Regions from separate parts of the Parabacteroides sp. KHUB-02 genome, predicted to be linked through region 4. Evidence: riboswitches for the same ligand, from Rfam matches in the RefSeq annotation. Region 4 holds a riboswitch; each other region holds the start of a gene.
The links. A riboswitch is a leader RNA that binds a small molecule or an ion and turns the genes downstream of it on or off. The one in region 4 is predicted to bind cobalamin.
Positions count from the first base shown of each region.

Region 1: linked by a shared signal. The riboswitch ahead of ACYIA1_RS12160 (porin family protein) and the one ahead of ACYIA1_RS18150 (threonine/serine exporter family protein) in region 4 are both predicted to bind cobalamin.
Region 2: linked by a shared signal. The riboswitch ahead of ACYIA1_RS06230 (ABC transporter substrate-binding protein) and the one ahead of ACYIA1_RS18150 (threonine/serine exporter family protein) in region 4 are both predicted to bind cobalamin.
Region 3: linked by a shared signal. The riboswitch ahead of ACYIA1_RS06700 (sirohydrochlorin cobaltochelatase) and the one ahead of ACYIA1_RS18150 (threonine/serine exporter family protein) in region 4 are both predicted to bind cobalamin.

Region 1 covers NZ_JBWQEV010000001.1:2,736,598-2,741,406, forward strand. Annotated here, with positions in the region: gene priA (replication restart helicase PriA) at 1-1,718, opposite strand, end outside; gene ACYIA1_RS12160 (porin family protein) at 1,806-2,414, opposite strand; cobalamin riboswitch at 2,707-2,909, opposite strand; gene coaW (type II pantothenate kinase) at 2,929-3,783, opposite strand; gene scpA (methylmalonyl-CoA mutase) at 3,913-4,809, opposite strand, start outside.
Region 2 covers NZ_JBWQEV010000001.1:1,431,964-1,436,772, reverse strand. Annotated here, with positions in the region: gene ACYIA1_RS06240 (ABC transporter ATP-binding protein) at 1-232, opposite strand, end outside; gene ACYIA1_RS06235 (iron ABC transporter permease) at 234-1,271, opposite strand; gene ACYIA1_RS06230 (ABC transporter substrate-binding protein) at 1,281-2,444, opposite strand; cobalamin riboswitch at 2,508-2,706, opposite strand; gene ACYIA1_RS06225 (precorrin-2 C(20)-methyltransferase) at 2,773-3,477, shown strand; gene ACYIA1_RS06220 (hypothetical protein) at 3,526-4,038, opposite strand; gene ACYIA1_RS06215 (formate--tetrahydrofolate ligase) at 4,432-4,809, shown strand, end outside.
Region 3 covers NZ_JBWQEV010000001.1:1,544,745-1,549,553, forward strand. Annotated here, with positions in the region: gene ACYIA1_RS06695 (TonB-dependent receptor) at 1-1,353, opposite strand, end outside; gene ACYIA1_RS06700 (sirohydrochlorin cobaltochelatase) at 1,500-2,417, opposite strand; cobalamin riboswitch at 2,546-2,743, opposite strand; gene aspT (aspartate-alanine antiporter) at 2,829-4,526, shown strand; gene ACYIA1_RS06710 (bifunctional aspartate transaminase/aspartate 4-decarboxylase) at 4,539-4,809, shown strand, end outside.
Region 4 covers NZ_JBWQEV010000001.1:4,280,461-4,285,269, forward strand. Annotated here, with positions in the region: gene ACYIA1_RS18140 (PepSY-associated TM helix domain-containing protein) at 1-666, shown strand, start outside; gene fldA (flavodoxin FldA) at 781-1,290, opposite strand; gene ACYIA1_RS18150 (threonine/serine exporter family protein) at 1,409-2,746, opposite strand; cobalamin riboswitch at 2,797-2,993, opposite strand; gene nrdG (anaerobic ribonucleoside-triphosphate reductase activating protein) at 3,260-3,760, opposite strand; gene ACYIA1_RS18160 (anaerobic ribonucleoside triphosphate reductase) at 3,794-4,809, opposite strand, start outside.

The sequences.
Region 1 (4,809 bases), 1.5 Mb from region 4:
GTCCCCTTACACTCGGGACATACCTGCGGCAAGCGGTAGGTATAACCGCAATAATGGCAAACCAGCTGATTATGCGCCTTGTGGTAGGTAAGGCTAACGTCGCAATTCACGCAACGAGGCACCCACCCGCACCCTCGGCACTCGATCATCGGGGCGAATCCCCGGCGGTTCTGGAATAGGATCGCCTGCTCGCCCCGGGATAGGGCCTCCCGCACCTTCTCCACCAACAGAGGGGAGAAAAGGGTATCTTTCATGATCTTCTTGCGCTTTAGCTCCTTCACGTCCACCGTAATAATCTCCGGCATCAAGCAATCACCGTAGCGGGTAGATAACTCAACCAGACCGTATTTCCCCGCCGTAGCGTTGAAATAAGAATCGATGGAGGGGGTGGCGGAACCCAATAAGGTCTTACCGCCGTGCATACCCGCCAAGACGATGGCAGCGTTACGGGCATGGTAACGGGGTGCCGGGTCCTGCTGCTTATACGTATTCTCATGCTCCTCGTCCACGATAATCAAGCCCAAGTCCTTAAACGGAAGGAAGAGGGACGAACGGACCCCCAATACCAGCATAGGCTCGTCGTTATGCAATAGCTTATTCCAAACTTCCACCCGCTCGTTATCCGAGAACTTAGAGTGGTAGACCAATAGCTTATCCCCGAATAATTTCGCCAGCCGTTCCGTGATCTGGGTCGTGATAGCGATCTCCGGCAACATATATAAAACCTGCCGCCCCAGCCGCAAGACCTCATGGATCAAACGGACGTATATCTCGGTCTTACCACTGGAAGTCACGCCATGAAGCAAGCAGACCTCCTTCGTCTTGAAAGCCTCATGGATCTCTCCATAGGCTTTCTCTTGCGCCGGACTGAGCGGATTCGGCTCTTGCAAGCGGCAGACAGATACTTGCAAACGACCCACCTCTTTCTCGTAACTCTCCAAGATACCCCGTTTCAGCAGCCCCTCCAATACCGCAGAGGTATAACCACTGCGTTCCAATAGCTCTTTCTTGGAAAGCTCCTTCGATAAAGCGGGATTCAAGGTATGGCTTAAATCCAAGAAGCTGACCAGCAGAAGCTCTTGCTTCTTCGCTCGTTTCAAATCCTCGAACACCGCCTGTAATTTCGTCTCATCCCGGTAAGCCTCGGCCAAACGGATAAACGCCTGTGTCTTGGGAACGAATCCTCGCTTTAGCTCCTCGCTCACCTCGACCGCCCCTTTCACCATCAAGGAAGAGACGATCGGGACAACATTTCGAAGACCGGTCTTCTTCTCCAACTCCGAGATCGTCAATTTCAAAACCCCGCTAAAAGCATCCAGTACCGCTTGCTCGTTCGGGCGCAAGGGGGCGGTGGCCTCGAAATCCTCATTATAAGTAACCGTCGTCTCGCTTTCCAACTTTAAGCCGGAAGGCAAGGCCGCCTTATACACGTCGCCCAGCTTACATATATAATAAGAAGATATCCATTTCCAGAAACGGAGTTGCGGACGGCGGAGCACCGGCGTGGCATCCAGCAAAGCGTAGATCTCCTTCGTCTCAAAATCGGATACCGGTTCCCGGTCGTGTACCTCCATGACGATAGCCGTATAATATCGTTTCTTCCCGAAATGCACGATCACCCGGCAACCGGGAGTCACGGCTCTCTCCAGATCTTCGGGTATCCGATAGGTATAGCTATTCTCCAAAGGAAGGGGAAGTATGACGTCCGCGTATTTCATTCAAACAGGTGTTTCATTACGAGCCCAAAAATAACAAAAAAGGCCGGACTTCTAAAGCCCAGCCTCTCTCATTTTATTTTCACCTATTTAGAACAAGATCGCTGCCGTGATAGACCATCCACGGTTCTTTCCGGCACCGTCGGAGAGGTTCACCTTCTCAATACTATAGTTATCAGTCAGTCCCAGACCATAATTGAAACCCACCTGCAAGTGACTGATCAGCTCCACGCCGGCACCGAAGTTAAGACCTGCGCTGAAATTCTTCGCCTTCACCTGATCCGCTACGGAACCCGGGATATCCCAAAACTTATCACCGCCTACACGGAAACCGATATACGGACCGGCTGCCAGATACGCCTTGACGATCGGTAAGCCGAATTTCCATTTCAAGTTGACCGGAACATCGATATAATCCGTCTTCATCGAAGTCTTCACCCCGCCAGCCGAGGTCGTTTCCAAACCTTTTTGCGAATACAACACTGCCGCATCGATCCCGACACCGACCAACGGTAAGGTCGTCTCGATCATCGGACCCACTTGGAAGCCGGTTACGTTATCCGCTTTCAACACGTCCGAGTTGAAATGAACAGACGATATATTCACACCTCCCTTGATACCGAATTTAAGCTGAGCGTTCGCCGGAAGCGCCATCAACGCTAGCAAGGCAACCATAACAAGTCCCACAATTTTCTTCATATTCATACTTCTTTTGTTAATTACTCGTTGCAAATAAACGCACTTTTCTAATAATAAACAAATATTCTCTATAGAGTGTTCACGGAATACCCCAGTCCTTTAAACGCAAAGAAAGCATGCATCTTACACACGGAGCTCATCCCGTCGGTCAGATTCATGCTTCTTTCCCTAATTATTATGGCAAAATAATTATCCGAAACCATGAGACGACTTGATAAGAAAACCTTGGATAAAGAATAGTAAAAACCGGATACGGTTCTTGCGTTCTCTTCCGGCCTTTCCTCGAAGCCGTCGAAAATATACACGCCTTGCAGGTCTTCTGACTTACTTCCGGTCTTAAGCGCCTTCCCATTCACTTGAATGAACAGTGGCAACAGTATTGCTCAACCCGTTTATGAAGCTTACAGCAGCGGGACTGTCCGGGATTCTCACCCGATTCCCTTTTAATCCCTATCCGGCGATTGCCGAAAGGGAACAAAGCATGTAGCAAAGATACATAAAGTTTTGATGTAGCCTAACACTTTCCACAAAAAATATCCTTATATTCCCGGTTCCTGATATAGCATAAAGCCGCCCCGATAGCCGTGCGATATTCGGCATACTCCGGTATCTTGAAATGGACATCGCACATCTCCTCCAGACGGGGGAAAATATCCGGGCATTGTGGCAAGCGAGTCAGGTTACCGATCAATACGATATTCTTGATATCGCCATTTAACGAGGCGAAAACAGCTCCTTGTCCGATGGTCTGCAAGACCATATGAACGATACCGAGAGCGATATCCTCAACCTTAGCGTTCGCGTCCGCTTTTCCGAAAATAGAGGCTGTCACGTCCAGCGGCAGGCCGGGTAGCGGATGCGGCGTAATATCCCGGATATGCAAGTCGATATCATTCAAGGAACCGTGCTCGGCCAAAGACGCTATTTGGTGAAAGTCATGCGTTTTCAATAATAGCTTAGACAAGCCGAGGATTGTTCCGCCACCGATACCCAATCCCCCGATATGCTCGATCGTGGAGCCTTGTACCTTGACAAAGGAGGTACCCGTTCCCATGCTGACCACCAATAGACTGTCCAGTCCCGTATTATATTGCGCCCCTAGCCCATTCGCAAGGAACTCATCCGTCTTCGCAGTTGGTAAGCCATATAAAGGTTGATCGATATAGGCGCTACCTACACCCGTCAAGATCACTTTCTCTATATTCGAGAGCGAGATGTTATTATCATAAATATACTTACCGAAGGCTCCGAATAAAGAGGTTACCGGATCGGTAGCTTTCACGAACATCGGGTTCTTGATCTTCTTATCCTCCACGCCGACGATCTTGGTCGTGCTACCTCCCACATCTATACCTATAACGATTCCCATGATTCTTTCCCTTTTTAATTGAATAATCGCTACAAAAGTACATAAACCCGCATACAATACTAAAAAAGGCCGGACAAAATCAATTGTCCAGCCTCTCTTTATTTAAAAACCGTAAGGTCTAAACTCTATTTATTCGCCTAACAAGATCTCAAGGATCTGGCAAGCTGCCTTCGATACGGAAGTACCCGGGCCAAAGATAGCGGCAACGCCAGCCTTATACAAGAAGTCATAGTCTTGAGCCGGGATTACACCTCCAGCAATAACGATGATGTCCTCACGACCTAGTTTCTTCAACTCCTCGATAACCTGCGGAACCAACGTCTTATGACCAGCGGCCAAAGAAGAAACGCCCATTACGTGAACGTCGTTCTCCACAGCTTGACGGGCAGCCTCGGCCGGAGTCTGGAACAACGGTCCCATATCTACGTCGAAACCACAGTCCGCATAACCAGTAGCGACAACCTTAGCGCCACGGTCGTGTCCGTCCTGACCCATCTTAGCGATCATGATACGAGGCTGACGGCCTTCTTTCTTAGCGAATTGCTCGCAAAGCTCGCAAGCTTTCTGGAAGTCTGCGTCTTTCTTAGTTTCTGATGAATACACGCCTGAAATAGTTCTAATGATTGCTTTATAACGACCTACAACCACCTCGCAAGCATCGGAGATCTCTCCCAATGACGCACGCAAGCCGGCAGCCTTAACAGCCAACTCTAATAAGTTGCCCTTCTTCGTCTTCACGCACTCCGTGATATCAGCCAAAGCTTTTTGAACAGCGGCTTCGTCACGGTTAGCACGCAACTCCTTCAAAGCGGCGATCTGCTCGTTACGTACGGCTGTATTATCGATCTCAAGGATATCGATCGGATCTTCCTTCGGCAAACGATATTTGTTAACACCAACGATGGTCTGAACACCAGAGTCGATACGAGCCTGTGTACGAGCGGCAGCTTCCTCGATACGCATCTTAGGAAGACCTGTCTCGATGGCTTTCGCCATACCACCCATGCTCTCGATCTCTTGGATCAA
Region 2 (4,809 bases), 2.8 Mb from region 4:
CGGAATAAGCATCTATATCTTTTCCTAGGACCAATATTTCCCCATCTAATTTAGGTTGGAAAGCCGATAACGTGCGCAATAAAGTAGACTTCCCCACCCCGTTAGCACCCAGCAAACAGGTTAATTCACCACTATAGATCGTAGAGTGTATACCTTTAGCTACCAGCTTTGTACTACTCTTAGAATGGTAACCGATCGAAAGTCCGTTAATATGAATCGTATCTTGTTTCATCTTACTCGTTCAATTCATTCTTTCGTTTTCTAAATAATACCGAAGCCACTACAGGAGCACCTACTAAAGCGGTTACCGAGTTGACAGGTAACGCTCCCTCGAACCCCGGCATACGGGCGATCAAATTACAGATCAACGCCAACGCCGCACCTGCGAATAAGACCGCAGGCATTAAAATCCGATGGTCGGAAGTTTGAAATATGGCCCGGCATAAATGCGGAACGGCTAGCCCCAAGAAGATAATAGGTCCGCAATAAGCCGTGACAATCGCCGTAAGGACCCCGGCCGAGGTGATAACCAACAAACGGGCCCGCTTGATATTAAGTCCCAAATTGCGTGCGTAGCTATCCCCAAGAAGCATCAAGTTCATGGTCTTGATAAGCAGGAACGAGAGAGGGATCAAGATTGTCATAAGAATCACGAACAACGTCATCTGATTACCGGAAACACGGGCGAAACTACCCAATCCCCAAATCACGTATGCACGGATATCCTCCTCGACGCTAAAGAATTTAAGTACACCGATCACGGCGTTTGCCACGTAACCGATCATCACACCGATAATCAACAACGTGACATTTCCTTTTACCTTTTGGGAAACATACACGATCAGCGCCATCACGGATAAGGAACCGATCACGGCCGCTATCGATAAGGCGATCTCCCCCATAAAACCAAGTTTACTCAAGGCAACGCCCCCTAAACTACCGCTTAACAACACCACAAAAGCGACACCCATGCTCGCTCCCGAACTGATACCTAAGACCGAAGGTCCGGCCAATGGATTACGGAAAACGGTTTGCATCTGTAAGCCGCTGATGGATAAGCCTGCTCCCGCTACCAACGCTGTCAATGCCTGTGGTAGTCGGGATTTCCAGATAATATTCTGCCATGTAATAGGCTCATTTCCTGAATTCCAGATAATATGCCAAACCGATTGAAGAGGAATAGAGACTGACCCCAACACCAAATTCAAAAAGATTAGAACAAAAATAGCCGTGACAATCGCCAGCATCCATAGGGTATTTGAATGTCTCATCAGTGTTCCTTATTTAAGTCGAGAATAATAGACCGGCTCATGATCCGGTAATAAATCCGGATGAAAGATATGAAGCAAATCCGCTAGGACGATCTCCGGTTCTGTCGGCATACTCTCATAAAACGGCGTGTTCTTCATATTACAATAGATAATCCCTTTCTCCCGGAACGCACGGAAATCCGCATAACGAGGATCTTGCTCTTTCAATGCCTCATAGCTAAACGTTCCCGGGAAACTATTCACGATACGCCAGTAATCAGCATCGTCCGCTTGGTTATAGACCGTCTCGAAGTCTAATGTAACACCACCGGATCGCTCATCGTCTTTCAAGAAATAATCAGCGCCGGCATCCTTGAAAAGCTGTGCCAAGAAACTCTTTCCTCCTACGGCATACCAGTTTCCACCCCGTAACTCGCCACTAAAAACGATCGGACGTTTTTTAACCTTGCCATCCGCCGTAAGTTCCTTTAATTCATTATACCTCTTCTCAATGGCGGCAAAACGCTCATTGCCCTCTTTCTCTACCCCTAACAACAAGCCTATGAACTTGATCCATTCAGCTTGTCCCAATGGCGTAGTCTCCTTATAACCCAAATGGGGAATCAAGGGGATACCCACGTCTTTCAGCGTCTCATAGCCTCCCCGCTTGAATGGCGATACAAGGATCAAATCAGGATTCATACTCATGATAACCTCGTTATCGAAATTTCCCTCTATACCGATCTTTGCGGTTTTACCTTCTTTCAGGCGTTCGTTCATCTCTTTATTGAACAAATGCCGTGTACTGGTAATCCCAACGACCTTATCCAAAGCACCCAATTTAATAAAATTCGATAATTGCAGGGAAGTCATACAGATAACGCTTCGGATGGGAAGCTCTATCATCGTATAATCAACGGGAATCCCCGTGGGTTTCGAACCTCTTTTTACGAACGCATAATGAAACGTGGTGCTTTCCTCGTTTTGAGGATCTTGAATATCAGCCAAGACATATTGATCCGCATAGGTAAGCTTGAATCCTTGGGCGTATAAAGGCTTAACCTGCTCTTGCGAGAATGCGGATTGCTCTACGGAAGCCGTCTTCCCTATTTCTCCTTTTTCACGGATACCTGAAGTACATGATAAAGTCAATACCGATAAAAGCAAGCATCCACCCGCTATAAACTTATTCATAATCCTTGTTTAATTGACAGTTGATCATTGACAGTTACTCTCGTCCTGCTCCACGGGACAGCAACATTTATTTATGAACCGGCAGGTCTTCTGACTTACTTCCATTCTGGACGCCTTCCCGATTACGAAACCAGTGGCCAAGGTATTGTCCGAATGTTTAGAAGTTCACAGCAGCGTGGTCTGTCCGGGATTCTCACCCGGTTCCCTTTTAATCCGCCTCCCGGAAAAAGAGATAAGCGGAGCCTGTTACAGCGACAAAAGTAGTAAGAATATTTGTATACATCCGCAATTTTAAGGACTTTTGCGTTTCAAATAAAAACAGATACACATGAATCATCCTATTCACTTAGTCTCATTAGGTCCCGGTGATCCGGAATTAATTACGCTGAAAGGGCTTAAAACATTACAAAAGGCTGATATTATCTATTGTCCTGCTACACAAGGCAAGCATGGAATCATATCTCGGGCGACGGATATATTGAAAGCTATTGAGGTAGACGAATCCTTGATCCATCCGTTTATTTTGCCAATGAGTAAGGAACGGACAGATGCGTTAAACGCTTATAACGAATTGTTTCTGGATGCCCAAGCTGAATATTTGAAAGGAAAACAAATCGTGATCGTCGCCGAGGGAGACGCTGGTTTTTATTCATCTATACAATATGTATACGATAAATTCGAGGAAGCAGGAATCCCGGTAGATCGAATCGCAGGAATTCCGGCATTTATAGCGGCAGGTGCCTTGGCCGGGATACATATCGTAAAACAAGAGGAGCAAATTAATGTAATCCCCGGGACTGCGTCATTCGATGAACTTTCGGCAAAAATAGAAAATGGAATGATCATCGTCATCATGAAATTACCGGGTTGCCAAGAGGCTATTCATACTTGTATCCGGCAGTATGCGGATAAGGCGGTTTTTCATTATTTCGAGAATGTAGGAACAGGAAAAGAATATTATACTACTGATATCGCCACTATACATTCCAAGGATTTCCCCTATTTCTCCCTACTGATTATCCAACCTCGCTAAAAGAAGAAGGCTGCCCGGAGAGTAACCAAACCCGGACAGCCCATCTTATTACGCTACATGCAATATATGCTTAAGCTGATCGATATGGAAACGAAGTGTATCCATATAAGGTTTCACTGAATTATGGTACATGATCGCTTTTGCGTGCATATCTTCCAACTCGCTTACTTTACGGTTCGCCTCACGCATTTTACAAGCGTTGTAGCGAATACCCGATACATGCCCTTTGATATCCTCGATCGCTTGGTTTCCCCGGTTGAAGATAGACTCTGCTTCTTCCGGAGCGTATACCGTATAGGCTTGGGCAACGTCATCCAGTAATGCCTGTTGATAAGAGCCGGCTATCGGGAGCAATTGATGGATCGCATGATGACATAAAGAATGAACCTCGTTTTGAAGCTTCTTCAATTCTACTTCCCACTTTGATTCACATACTTCATCCAATTGTTTGACTTCCGCTACGACACGGCCGCTAAACAATTCCACTACCATCTTTTCCCATGCTTCTGCTACCCACGATTTAGTAGCAAATGTAACCTGACTAAATCTTACTGTTGACATAACCTTAAATTTACATATTATATTGCTAATGTTATTAATCTCTTATCTATTTCAATTTATCACACTCAAACCATTTTAGCTTTCTTTTTATCGCTGTGACACCACAAAATTAATCAAATTATCATAGATGGATAATTTTAAAGACTATTTTATAATTCTTTAAGAGTGCGACAAGCAAAACGTATGATTTTTGCAAAGTTCACTTTACAAAAAGTTTAATTTCAAGCCTAACAGCTATCACAAAAAGCAAGATCATCGCCATCTTCGCACAAAAATATCAAAATAACACAATCTTATTATTCCATAAAGGGGGAAAACCTTGTTCCGTATCATTTTGTTATTATAATAAATTAGATTTACTTTGTTCAAACTATATAAACTTACATAAAGCACATGAAATCGGACATTGAGATAGCAAGAGAAACAGACTTGCGTAAAATTAAGGAAGTTGCGACAACGTTAGGTATCCCTCGTGAGGAAGTACAAAATTATGGCAGGTATATTGCCAAGGTTCCTATCCATTTGATCGATAAAAAGCAAATGGACCAGCATAATTTAATTTTAGTGACCGCTATCACTCCCACTAAAGCGGGAATCGGAAAGACTACGGTTTCGATCGGTCTGGCTTTAGGGCTGAATAAAATAGGGAAGAAAGCGGTGGTCGCTTTACGTGAGCCGTCTCTTGGCCCGTGTTTCGGCATGAAAGGTGGTGCTGCCGGAGGTGGATATGCCCAAGTGCTTCCTATGGAAAACATCAACTTGCATTTTACA
Region 3 (4,809 bases), 2.7 Mb from region 4:
ATGATGCGTAACCGTTGCTTTCGAGAATTTACTGGTCATATATCCCATGCTATGCGGATCATAAACGGATACATGCGAATAAAGGCCGGGACCCTGAACATCATCTCCTAAATTATAGCCCGAATAGCTGGTACGATTCAAGGCGACGAAAGAGTAACCTCCCATATACGTATGCTTTATCTCACCCGTCCTGAATTTACCGCTTAGCTCGAGCGTATTGGCTACCGTCTTGGCTATATGGGAGAAGCGAAGCGGGAAAGAAAGATATACACTGTCCAAACAGATATATTTTTTCTGGCCGTTTTTCATATAATAATGATCATAGATCGGATCATCACTTTCGAGATAGTCGAGGGCTTCCGTCCCAAAATAGTTGATATCGTCGTTATTGTAAGAAAGGCGATCTGTTAGTTTCGCGCCGTTCCAAAAAGTATGTGTGTATTGCGTCGATACGTTCCATGCGTGATTCTTCATAAAGTCGGACTCGTTATTGTAGCGAGCCTCACGGTCAAGTCCCGGTAGCATCTCATTTTTATGGAGATATAACTGTCCTGTTTGCACATTATATACATCATTTGCCATTAAATCGGGAAGACCGATCTCCGTCCCATAGAAGTCGCGGTTAAAACCTCCGCGAACATCTAATATGTCACGTTCCGTCATTTTAGCTTGCAATGCCAGATAACCGGAAAAGCGACGGTTGCCATTATCACGCCAGCCCTCTTGATCGGAAAAGTTGACATTGGCGTAATAATTGACCGGACCGACCAATTTACCGCCCATGCCAAGTGTCGCCTCTTTATTCTCGTAACTACCGTAGGCCAATCGAGCATTAACGCTCTGTTTCTCTGACGGGGATTTACGAACGATATTCAAGGTTCCACCTACGGCTGAATGTCCGTAAAGTACAGAAGCCGGTCCCTTTAATAATTCAATAGACTCGATACAGGATAGATCGGGTACGGGATAAGAGTTGTTTATTGCCGAACGTTCATCGCGGATACCGTCTATCATCATGATAGAATGATCGAAACCACGGATCGACAATTGTTGAAATGCGCCATAAGATGTCTGGAATCGTACGCCCGGCATAAAGCGTACCGCATCTTGGATATTACGGATACCTCGCAACTCCAAACTACTCGCCGTAATGCTATTAATTGAAATAGGAAGATATTTCATAGGTACGTCCAACTTCGTGATTTGTGGACGTGGCTTGCGTGCGGCGGTCGCTACGACTTCTTGAATATTGAATGTCGTATCGGCGAAATTCGTGTACTCATTCTTGTGTTGTGCCTGCATCGTACTGATACATAAGGCTGTCAACGGTAAGATTGTCAAAACTCTTTTCATATATTTAGCATTATAACTGTTTATTGTATGCATGTGAAATCCCTTTCGAAAGAAATTCCATTTTCCTTCGAATGAAAATTTAGTTTCTTTCGGAAGGAATTACTTTTTCTTCCGAAAGGAATAAAACATAGATTTGGAGAACTTTTTTAGTCCTTCTCTACCGCATAAGCTTTCTTCTTATCAACGATATCGATCATCTTATGTTTAGCCATGAAACGGGCATGTTCGATGAAGATCTTCTGAATATCCGGATTCTGTCCCAGACCTTCCATAAATACGCTTACCTCGTAGCCTTTCTTTTCCAGTTCCTCTTTCCAATCACCGGCGATATCGTTTTTCGCATGGTCTCCGGCGACAAACATAAATGGCATCAACAAGACTTTCTTCGTTCCATTGGCCTTTACTTGGGCTACCATCGTATCAAAAGTAGGATAGCCCTCGATGGTTCCTACGGAATAATCCTTGAATCCCTTCTCCTTCAACATATAATCCAACATGGCATATTGAGCCGTCGCCGGAGTATAAGTGCCATGGCCTACCAATAAAGTAGCGCCTTCTTTCGCCCCATTTTTTGTGATAGCGACGATTACCGCCTCATAATCCTCCGGTGTATACAATAAAGGATTACCGATACGAATCTCCTTGAAAGAAGATTTCATGGTGGCAACATCCTTACGTAAGGATTCCATCTCGATACCTTCGATTATATTCGTGGATTGGATCAAGACATGTGTATAACCATCAGTCTTTAATTTTTCCAAGGCCTCGATCGGGTTCAGTTTCTCTACGCCACGAGCTTTTAAGCGGCGCATTACAATGCGAGAAGTCCATGCCTCACGCAACTCAACATCTTTGAAAGCTTCTTTCGCTTTTTGATTGATCGCGTCGATTGTCAAGGCACGGGTATCATCATGGGTTGTTCCAAAATGTACCATCAATAAAGCGGCCTTATCGCCCGGTTGTAAAGAGGCGAATAAATCGGATGCTACAAAATTCTCGCCATCGTGCGCACGACAAACTAGGCTGATGACCAGCAGGAAGAAAGATAGTAAGTGTTTCCTCATCATATGAATATATTAATAATTAGATTACATATCAATCCCACGGAGACAACGTATTATTCTGTCTCCAACATCTTTTAGATATAGGTGATATTTCTATCCTCTTAATTACTCCTAACCCCGGGAGGAATTAATCATTACTTCGCTTGGCAGGTTTCCTGACTGGCTCGGAAAGCAACCTTCCCATCTTTCTTAAGACAGTGGCATAGCAGAACGCTTTCCTTTTCAAGAGCTTCACAGTAGCGGGCACTGTTCCGGATTCTAACCGGATTCCCTTTTATAGAGTTGTCGGTAGACAAACTCTATCACCTAAGCGGTCGCAAATTTATATAAATAATCCCGAAAAGTAACAACATCTTTCAAAGAATCCCTGTTTCAATAGCATCTTTTTTGTTTAACATCAAATAAATAGATATGGAATGGATAACTAATTTACTTCAACATTATCCGGAGCTAGCTATTTTCATAACCTTAGCTCTCGGTTTCTGGATTGGCAAGTTTAAGATAAAGAAGTTCACGCTGGGAACGGTTACCAGCGTATTATTGGTCGGTGTATTGATCGGGCAATTAAAAATCGATATAAGCGGACCGTTAAAGTCCGTCTTTTTCTTGATGTTCCTCTTCGCTGTAGGATATAGCGTTGGGCCACAGTTCTTCCGGGGATTGAAAAAGGAAGGTCTTCCTCAAATGCTTTTCGCCGCCGTCATGTGTATATTTTGTTTGATCGCTCCTTTTTTGTTAGCGAAACTTATGGGATATAACGCAGGCGAGGCCGCAGGATTATTGGCGGGCTCCCAGACGATGTCGGCAGTATTAGGAGTTGCCGAAGATACGATCGGACAGATGAATATTAGCGATACGGATAAAAGCGCTATGGTAAATGTAATGCCCGTGGCCTATGCGGTAACTTATATTTTCGGTACGGCAGGATCCGCATGGTTAGTGAGTGATATCGGGCCACGTCTTTTAGGAGGACTCGACTACGTGAAAAAAGCGTGTAAAGAGCTAGAGGCTAAAATGGGAAATAACGACGAGAGCGAGCAACCGGGCTTTATGCCAGCCGCCCGTCCGGTAACTTTCCGGGCCTATAAGATTAGTAATGAATGGTTCAAGGATGGCAAAAGCGTAAAGCAGTTGGAGGTATATTTAGACCAATTGGGACGGCATTTGTTCGTGGAGCGTGTCCGTATTAATAATGTAGTAACCGATGTTAAACCGGATTTGGTTTTACATACCGGAAATGAGGTTGTTCTAAGCGGTCGCCGGGAATTCGTGATCGGAGAGGAGAACTGGATTGGCGACGAGGTCAATGACATTGAATTGCTTGATTTTCCGGCAGAGACGTTACCCGTACTAGTGATCCATAAGGAATACGTGGGGAAAAAGATCTGCTATTTACGCAATCAATCGTTCATGCATGGTGTTAGCATCAAGTCCGTAAGGCGTGCGGGTATCAATATCCCGGTCTTGGCCGCTACGGTGATAGATTCCGGTGATATGCTGGAATTGGTAGGCATGAAATCAGAGGTAAATAAAGCGGCGACGGCTTTAGGATATCCCGATCGCCCAACCAATCAGACCGATTTGATTTTCGTGGGTATCGGTATTTTCTTAGGGGGAATTTTAGGTTCGCTCGCGATTCATTTCGGGGGTGTCCCGATTAGCCTAAGTACGAGTGGAGGTGCTTTGATAGCCGGGCTCGTCTTTGGATGGCTTCGTTCTAAGCATCCGACCTTCGGGCGTATTCCGGAGCCTTCCGTCTGGATATTAAATAATTTGGGATTGAATATGTTTATCGCCGTAGTCGGTATCACGGCGGGTCCCAGTTTCGTGACCGGATTGAAGGAAGTCGGTATAAGTTTATTTATTATCGGTGCTTTAGCGACATCTATCCCGCTTATCATCGGTATTCTGATGGGACGTTACGTTTTTAAGTTCCACCCGGCTATTACTTTAGGTTGTACGGCGGGTTCACGTACGACAACTGCCGCATTAGGAGCGGTGGAAGATGCCGTAGGAAGTGAGACTCCAGCCTTGGGCTATACCGTTACCTATGCGGTAGGTAATACTTTATTAATTATCTGGGGTGTCGTTATCGTACTAATCATGTAATATATATAATGTATGGAAAAGAAGAAAATACAGATCACGAGAGAATATGAGAAAAAGATGTCGGAGATTAGCCCTTTCGAGCTAAAGAACATCTTGATAGAGTTAGCGGATGAGAGCGCTCGTAAAAGTACGCACATCATGCTGAACGCAGGAAGGGGAAATCCAAACTGGATCAGTACGGTTCCACGGGAGGCATTCTTCCTATTAGGGCAGTTCGCCTTGGAGGAATGCCAGCGGGAAACCGAATTGGCAGATGAGATGGCCGGAGCCGCAGGGGTTCCCA
Region 4 (4,809 bases):
GCGACTTTGGTCTTGGCGATTATTATTATAAGTGGAATCGTAATTTGGTATCCTCGTAATAAAAAAGTATTGAGAAACCGGTTGAAAGTAAAGACCAAGGCTGGTTGGTTCCGTTTCTTCTATGATTTACATGTCTCCGGGGGATTCTATGCGGCATTGCTCCTGCTTATCTTAGCGTTAACCGGATTAACATGGTCGTTTGGTTGGTATCGAAATGCCTTTTATAGTGTCTTCGGTATTAGTGCAAACCCGCCTCAAGCGCATCATGCTCCAGCTTCTTCCGGCGCGAAGAAACCCGCGAAGAAAAAGACGGATTACACACAATGGGCTGAGGTGTTATCGGCATTGAAAAGCCATTATCCGGACTTTAACTCAATCACGATCCAAGATGGCTCCGCTACGGTTTCTACGGCCCGTTATGGAAATACAAGAGGAAGCGACCGTTACTCCTTTGATCCTGCTACGGGTGAGATTACGGAAGTCCAATTATATAAAGATCTCCCAAAATCGGGGAAGATAAGAGGATGGATTTATTCCGTACACGTCGGCTCGTGGGGGGGAATGACTACCCGTATATTGACTTGCTTAGTTTCCTTGTTGGGGACGATCTTCGCGATAACCGGCTATTATTTTTGGATAAAGAAACAATTCAGGAAACTGAGATGAAAAGAAAGAGGTATGTTTGACCCACATACCTCTTCATAAATCTAAACCAATCAAGTTGAATACGCAAACGTTGTAATATTAAGGTTAAACAGTTATGTATGTAAAAGTGTGCGTCTATTCAATTCCTTCTTTCCTTATAGATGCCAACCACTGGTCGATCCGCCCTTCTGTTTGATCGTCTTCATTCATTTCATCCAAAGGAAGTCCGACGAACATACCGTTTATGCAGGCGGTGGAACTGTCAAATGAATATCCCGAAGCATCTACAGCGCCAATGAATTTGCAACCTGTATTTCGCAGGTCGGAATAGATCGTACCGATGGCGTCACAGAAAGTGTCGCTAAAAGAGGCTGAGTCTCCGCAACCGAATAATGCGACGGTTTTCTCACTTAAGTCCAGCTTTTTCAGTTTCCCTAGATAACTATCCCAATCATCTTGCAAATCTCCGGCGCCCCAAGTGGAACAGCCCAATAACAAGATTTCATAAGGCGCTACATCAGCGGGAGAAGCGTTAGATACGTCATGAATATCTTTGTCTTCCACACCCAGCTTCTCTGCGATACGTTTCGCGATCCCTTCCGTCGTTCCTGTAGACGAGCCGTAGAATATTCCTATAGTCTTCATTTTTATTTGTTTTTATAGTTTGATAACGAAAGCAAATATCCGATATCTTATTAGTCTCGGCAATACCTATAAATATGTATTTTGAGGGTCGCGAATACCCACGAATGATCAGCTAAAGTCACCACTCAATAAACTTACCTCTTTGCCTGCGTTTCTCCAACTCCTCTTGCAGATAGCGTTGGCGATCCTTAGCGATGTAACGACGGGCGAAGATATTGGGGACGGCTACACCTAAAGAGATACAAAGGATGATGAGGGCGGAGTTAATACCATTGGAGAAGGCGTTCGTAACCTCGCCGATCACCCCGTGAAGGTTGATAAAACCTAATAACGAGCGATACATCAATACTCCCGGGATCATTGGGATAACAGAAGGGATCGTCAATACATGGTTCGGTACATGGAACCAATGAACCGCTTTCACTGCGATCAGGCTGACAACGAAACTTCCCATAAACGAGCCGATCACGGGACCATAGCCCAGCTCGAAGTTCACGAAGTTCCGGATGCATACGGCGATAATACCGCCTAAAGCAACCACCCATAATAAACGGCGTTGGATATTGAATATCATAGAGAAACCAACGGCGGATATGGCGGCCGCTATCGCATATACGTAATACGGATCATGCGGGACCATACTTAATTCGCTGAATTTATGGTCGATCGATACGTCATTCATTACGAGTAAGCGTAAGGCGAAAGCGATACCGAAAGTCATTGCCGCTACCATCATCACCGTGTTTGCGGCACGGGTAATACCGACCAGCAAGTGATTATCGATCATATCGTCTACAAAATTAATCAAAGGTACGCCCGGTACGATGAATAGGGCACAAGCCAGTAACGGGAGATACGGAGTACCGGATATTCCCAGAAAAGATGAGGCATATGCTAGACAAGTACAAATAAAGGCGGCAAGAGCGATCCCCATGTAGGCGTTAAGGCCAGCCTCTACACAACGGGCACGCACCCTGAAACCGATAAAAGTACAGATCGAGGTTAACAAGAACGCGATCCAGTCTCCTCCAAATAACTTACAGAAACCTCCACAAGCGAATCCTGCTCCGATCGCTACGATATAAGGGGTATAATTTCGAGGTTGGCGAACTATCTTTTCCAATTCTTCCTCATATTTATCCAAGGAATAATCTTGTTCGATCGCCCGCCATGAGAGCTTGCTGACCTGTGATATCGTTGTCATGTTAATACCATGTTTCTCGCATTTCTGGAATTTGGAGAATGAGTTTCGCTCATCGCTTACGTTCACCATAATCATGGTCCATCGGATATCGATATGCAATTTCTCCTCGGGAATCCCCATAAAGGCGGCCACCCGCTTCATGTTGCGCTCGATACGGTTCGTATCGGCGGCACTTTCCATCAACAATTTTCCCGTACGGAGCAAAAGATCCAATTTGCGCCGTAATAACAATACTTCCTTGTCTGTCATCATCTTCTTTTTGTTCTTATATATGTGTTCTCTATACCCTAACCCACGAGGATATGAATCTTAAATGAATGGCAGGTCTTCTGACTGACTCCCATTCTAATGCCTTCCCGGCTTACTAGGCCAGTGGCGAAAGTAGTATTAGAATGTTAAAGGAGTTTCACAGCAGCGGGACTGTACCGGATTCTCACCGGATTCCCTTTTAATCCGTATGCCCGAACGAGCGTACGGAACCAATTCGGATGCAAAGGTATGAAATCATGCTAATATCCGTCTCGCTTCAGTAAGAATAATTATCCGGATACTTATATATTCTTTGTTGAATGCGCTTCTATTCTATAAATCACGACGTGGTCTGTACAAATCACGCCGTGGATTTTATAAACCACGCCGTGGTTTGTACAGACCACGTTGAAAATTGAGGAATAGATGCTGATGTAATTCTCTTTATATATAAGAGAACGGATGTTTATTTCTTATTCCGTACAAGATTTTATGCATGTGTGTGCCTTAAAAGCCTTAAATAAAAGGATCGTACTTGTATTTTACGATTTCCTTTTTATTTAAAGAAGCTTGTACGTCAATTAACCGTTGGTTGCTGCTTCCCCGGAATAAAAGGCTCTCATCCCGAAGGGTTTGTTTGTAGCGGCCATCTACCAATACGTCGATATAGGATAATAAGGCGGCTTGTGCCGGGTTCTTTATCAGGTCCTCGAATTTATATCCCGTGTAGCACCAGATCGTCTTTTGGCTTTTTTCCTTGATCGCCTTGGCTACCTCGGTGAAGCCTTCCGGCTGGAACATGGGATCTCCACCACTGAAGGTGACGTTGGCGAACTCGTCAGCCAGCACTTTCTCCACGATCTCTTCCGTTCTTACTTTCTTCCCTTTATGGATATCCCATGATTCGGGGTTGTGGCAACCCGGGCATTTGTTCGGGCAACCCGCCGCATAGATGGCGGTCCGGAATCCCGGACCGTCTACGGTGGTATCTTCGATGATATCTATGATAGACAACATGGTAATTGAAAATTGACAATTGACAATTGAAAATTAGTTGTGGGTGATGCGGTCGTTCAGCTCGGATAGCTTGGCGTTGTTCCAACGGTCGGTGGTTCCTACCAAGTAACCGGTGATGCGTTGAAGTTTGTCCAAGTGTTTGCTGCCGCATTTCGGGCAGGCTTCCAGATTCGGGGTGGAGTTCTCGTAGCCACAATCCAGACAACGGTTACGATTATGGTTTACGGAACCGTATCCGATATTGTATTTATCCATCATATCCACGACACGCATGATCGCTTCGGGGTTATGGGTAGCGTCGCCATCCATCTCTACGTAGAAGATATGGCCACCACGAGTCAAATCATGATAAGGAGCTTCCACTTCGGCTTTATGACGGGCACTGCACTTATAATATACCGGGACGTGATTAGAGTTCGTATAATAATCCCGATCCGTGATACCCGGAAGCGATCCGAACTTCTTACGATCTTTTCCCGTGAACTTGCCGGACAAGCCTTCAGCCGGAGTTGCCAGTACGCTATAATTGTGTTGGTATTGCTCAGAGAATTGGTTGGCGCGATCCCGGATATACGTAACGATCCTTATGCCTAAGGCCTGCGAATCCTCATCTTCGCCATGATGCTTCCCGGTAAGGGCTACCAAGCATTCGGCCAGTCCGATAAAGCCGATGCCCAAGGTGCCTTGGTTGATAACGGAGGCTATCGAATCGTTAGGCTTCAATTTTTCCGAGCCTAACCACAAGGAAGACATCAACAACGGGAATTGCTTCGCGTAAGCGGTTTTCTGGAACTCCATACGCTCATGCAACTGACGAGCCGTAAGTTCCAGCATATGATCCAGTTTAGCGAAAAACAGGGCGATACGTTCCTCCTTGTTCTCCACCTGCATGCACTCGATAGCCAATCGCACGATATTGATCGTCGAGAAAGAGAGATTACCCCGTCCGATAGAAGTCTTCGGTCCGAAACGATTCTCGAATACACGGGTACGGCACCCCATGGTCGCTACCTCGTGGATATAGCGCTGAGGATCGTCCGCTTTCCAAT